DNA from 2 places in the Acidisarcina polymorpha genome. Region 1 is predicted to be linked to the other one. Evidence: predicted binding sites of a transcription regulator. Region 1 holds the regulator's gene; the other holds the start of a gene.
The links. The regulator LexA, encoded in region 1, represses DNA repair genes until DNA is damaged. The targets are predictions, from matches to a motif close to CANTTCGCTTTTTATTCGC.
Positions count from the first base shown of each region.

Region 2: a site for LexA is predicted at 1,438-1,456, ahead of dinB (DNA polymerase IV). Genes of this name have one in related genera too.

Region 1 covers NZ_CP030840.1:137,996-140,405, reverse strand. The annotation lists gene thrB (homoserine kinase) at 1-299, shown strand, start outside; gene trxA (thioredoxin) at 621-953, shown strand; gene lexA (transcriptional repressor LexA) at 1,076-1,681, opposite strand; gene ACPOL_RS00705 (response regulator transcription factor) at 2,171-2,410, shown strand, end outside.
Region 2 covers NZ_CP030840.1:6,650,206-6,652,615, reverse strand. The annotation lists gene dinB (DNA polymerase IV) at 223-1,374, opposite strand; gene ACPOL_RS28480 (DUF763 domain-containing protein) at 1,479-2,410, shown strand, end outside.

The DNA.
Region 1 (2,410 bases):
TGGGACGTGGCGATATGCTGCAAACCGCTATGCAGGACCGGATGCACCAGCCGTTTCGAGGAGAGATTTGCCCCCTATTGCCGGCCTTGCTGCCCCTTAGCGGGCGGGGAGGCGTCTTGGGCGTCGCCCTGAGCGGAGCGGGCCCTTCCGTTCTAGTGGTGACTGATGTCGGGAAATCCATCGCCGATGTGCGTGCAGCGGTGGAGGAGAGGATATCCGACACTGGGATCGAGATCCTCGAGACCGATATCGAAGACCGCGCCGCCCTGGTTCATTTTGGGCAAAAAATGTCTGCCTGAGCATACGGGTGGCCAGCAGCGAGACATCTCTATGAATTGTTGTAGGGCATGTTACGGAAATGTTACCTAAGTTTTCTTTACATGAGAACGAAATAGCCATAACTTCGCTCCGTGGGCAGTTCTGGGGGAGGGCTGTCCTAAGCGCCTGTGGCTTCTCTGAAGCTCAGGCGCTTTTTTATTTGGGCTGAACATAGAAAATGGCGATGCGTCGTCGCGGGCCAATCCGGGGTGTCTGCGACTTTCGCGTCCGCTTCGCATCTACTATGTGTTGAAACAAGTATTCTGAAGTGGAACTTGGATTCGAGTGCGCGAAGGAGGAACATGGCTGGGCTTGGAATAACTGAAGTGAGTGACGGTACGTTTGATCAGGAGGTGCTGCAGTCAAAACAGCCCGTCCTGGTGGATTTCTGGGCTGCTTGGTGTGGGCCATGTAGAGCGCTGGCGCCGATCGTTGACGAGGTTGCAACCCAATACACCGGGAAGCTGAAGGTCATGAAGATGGACGTCGACAAGAATGCAGCAACTCCTGGGAGATATGGGATCCGCGGGATTCCGGCGTTGTTGATCTTCAAGGACGGCAAGGTCGCTGACCAAATCGTTGGGTACGTCCCCAAGGACATGATCGACAAAAGCATCGTGAAGGTGCTCAGTTGAGGCTGTGAGGGTGCTGAACGGGCCGGTTCGATGAAGCAGGGCTCAGTCAGACAAGGAAAGGCCTGGATTGTGATCCGGGCCTTTCCTTGTCTGCGCCTATGCAAGTCGGTTGCCGCCCCCGCTTAGGAGCACTTGCGAACAACGCCAAGAACCTTCCCCTGAACCGAGAGGTCCGCCAGGGGAACGAAAATTGGATCCATCTCGGTGTTCGCGGGCTGCAACCGTACCACCTGCCCTTCAATGTAGTAGCGCTTCAAAGTGGTCTCCGACCCCTTGACCAGCGCAACTACAATCTCGCCTTCACGAGCAACGTTGGTGCGCTCGACCAAGACATAATCGCCATCAACAATGTGCTCATCGCGCATGGAATCGCCTCGCACCCGCAAGACGAATGCCTCTCGATTGCCGACAATATCGCTGAAGGAAAATGTGTCGGCATTCTCGCTCGCCTCTACCGGGAGTCCGGCTGCAATCCCACCCATCAGCGGCAGACGATCTAGATTTCTAGAGCGGGCGCGCGGAGGAAGGACGTCAATCGAGCGACTCCGATTGTGGCTGCGTTGCAGCAGCCCCTTATTCACCAAGTTGGTGATGTGCTTGTGCACCGTCGCCAGTGACTTCAGGCCAAGTCCCCTTGCAATCTCCTCGTAGGACGGAGAATATTCGTTTTTCCGAACAAATTCGGCGAGAAAGTCGAGCACTTCTTTTTGCCGTCGAGTAACAGCCATGCCATCATTATAGAGAACAAAAGGCGAATTGCATCGATTTTTATTGATTTTGTCCTTGACTCATGTTGTTCCAGAACCGAACGGCACCTGAGATTCTCAAGTGAAGGCGTCAGCTCGCATACACATGACTTCCGCAGTCGTTGTAGCCGCGCCATGGTTGGTGCCATAGTAGTGAAGTCGGGCGGCAGCGCCATCTACTCGCGGGGATAAAATCGCTCTCCACGCTAAATAGCGGTGGAGGATCGCGGAGACGTTACTTACAGCGCGAACCAGAAGCTTTGTCTTAGGCCTTCTCAGTATTAGGTTCTTGTCTTACAGAGAGTCAGCCGCAGCAAGGTTGCTCGCCCCGATTTAGAACGAGTGGCAGCCTTTCCCATTAACGAACTCAGCCGGCATAAGAACTCATTGATTTAGTTGTGCATTCTTCACCCGCGAGCGATCTTTGGAGGCGAGGCTTAGTAGCAGACCTCAACGGGTGGCGGGTAGCGAATGCGGATATTGATAGCGGAAGACGACGCAGCGTTGGGATTGTTTCTGAAGCGCGGGCTCGAGGCTGATGGCCACCAGGTGCGTTGGACTATGGACGGCGATGCGGCGACTGCCGCCTTCATCGCCGAAACACCCGATCTTACGATTCTGGATCTGAACCTTCCTCGCCGCAATGGGGGTGAGGTGCTGGCCTCCATCCGCGCACTTGGAGACGAATCTCCTGTGCTGATTTTGACAGCC
Region 2 (2,410 bases), 600 kb from region 1:
GGATCTTTTCAAGTATGCCGCGAAGCTCTTCGCTTATCTCCGGAGACAGGTCACCTGCCCGCTTTGCTTCGTGGGAGAGTTCGCACAGGATGTCCTCATACTGCGAGATACACCGCATCGTGTGAAGCAAGGCGTCCAAATGGTGATAGGCGTTAGATAATTTGATTGAAGAAGCACGAAGCTGGCGGTGGGCGGAAGTAGTTTTCTTACGGTCCATATGATCTAGTCGTTGGATGCCAAAACGGCTTCAACCTCGGCGCTCGCATTGCTTTCAAAGAGCAGCCAAGTCGGATCTGGGTCCTCTTGAAAATTGCTCAAGCCGACGCCAACCAGACGGAAAAGCTGTCCTGACCCGAGTTCTACTCGTTCTCGTAAGGAGAGGGCGACCTCCGTGAACTCCGCAAGCGAAGTCGGCATGACGAGCGGGGTGAGACTTCGGGTCAGCGTGTTGAACTCCTTCGTCTTCAGCTTGAGGACTACGGTGCGCGCCATCCGAGCATCTTGGCGTGAAGCGGCCCAGACCTTTTCTGCAAGTTTGCGTACTAGCGGTTCAGTCTCCGCCAGCGGGATATCGATCTCGAACGTGTCCTCGGCCGAAATGGATTTGCTCGCCCGATTGGAAACAACAGGATTGTGGTCGATGCCGCACGAGAGTTCGTGTAGGCGACGGCCGTACCGGCCGAAGTGATGCTCCAGTGTGGAGATATCCATCGCGCCGATGTCACCAACCGTCGCAATCCCGATTGTTTTCATGCGTGTTTCGGTCACCTGTCCAACGCCGGGGATGCGACCTACTGGTAGCGACAGCAAGAAGCCTTGTGCCTCGTGAGGTTGAATGACGAAGAGCCCATTCGGCTTTTTCCAATCCGATGCGATCTTCGCCAGAAACTTGTTTGGCGCCACCCCCGCGGACGCCGTGAGATTCAGTTCCTCACGGATCTGTTCCCGAATCATCTTCGCGACACGCGTCGCGGTTGGCAACCCCAGTTTGCTCTCCGTGACGTCGAGATAGGCTTCGTCGAGCGATAACGGTTCGATCAGGTCAGTGTGCCGATGAAAGATTTCGCGAGCGCCCTGTGAAGCGGCTTTATATCGGGTGAAGTCTGGCAGTACGAAGATGGCGTGTGGACACATCCGCTCCGCAGTCACTGCCGGCATCGCAGAACGTAACCCGAATTTCCTGGCTTCATAGGACGCTGCGCAAACGACGGATCGCTTGCCCGTCCATGCAACCACGACGGGCTTCCCACGAAGGTCTGGATTATCCCGCTGTTCCACGGAGGCGTAAAAGGCGTCCATGTCAACATGAATGATTTTGCGGACCGTGGGCTGATTCGATTGATGTCGTTCGGCTGAGATCTCTTCCGCTGCCATAGCCTGGAAACCTTTCAGGTCAAATCAAGGTCGGAATAAACATCTGCCACAATTTGATTGTAAGCGAATAAAGGGCGAATAGGGAGGTGAGGTGATCAGAATCAATGAAACGCTCCGGCATAGCCGATCTCCCACTCCACGGCGGGCGGGTCCCTTCATGGCCGGCCAATCGGATGACAGAACTGGGTACTGCCATTGCCGAGCAGGTGATCCTGAACTACGGACACTCTGAGTTCCTCACGCGATTGAGTGATCCCTTCTGGTTTCAGGCATATGGGGCCGTAATGGGGATGGACTGGCACTCCTCCGGCATCACGACGTCGGTTCTGGGAGCCTTGAAGCGTGGGTTGAACCCGCGTTTCTCGGATCTTGGCTTGATGTTCTGCGGTGGCCGCGGACGGCATTCGGTTCGTACACCGGACGAGCTGCGTGCGTTCTCGCTGAGGAATGGGCTGGACGGAGATGCGCTGGCCCGAACCAGCCGGCTCACCGCGCGCGTAGACAACAACGCCGTAGCCGACGGCTTTCAGCTCTACCTCCACTCCTTCGCGATTACAAAATCGGGCGAATGGGCGGTCGTACAGCAAGGAATGAATCCCGAGAACCATCTGGCGCGGCGCTATCATTGGCACTCGGCCACGGTGCGCGACTTTGTCTCTGAGCCCCATACAGCCATCGTGGGCGAGCTTAAGGGTGAGATTCTTAATTTAGTCGATGCCCGCGCGGGCAAAGCACAAGATGCGTTGCTCACCATTGCAAGAGGTCCCATCACGACCGCAATAAACGATGCTCGCAAGCTGGTCATGCCCGCGCATCATGACGTTAGAACGGAAGACCTCGATTTGAAACGCCTGGGAGCAGTTCTGGCCGTTGCACATGAACAGGAACTACGCGACTTCGCCTCTGTACTCTTAGTGGAAGGACTCGGACCACGAACGCTCCAATCTCTAGCTCTGATCGCAGAAGTCGTTCACGGAGCGCCTAGTCGTTTCTCCGATCCTGCGCGCTTCTCCTTCGCTCACGGCGGCAAAGACGG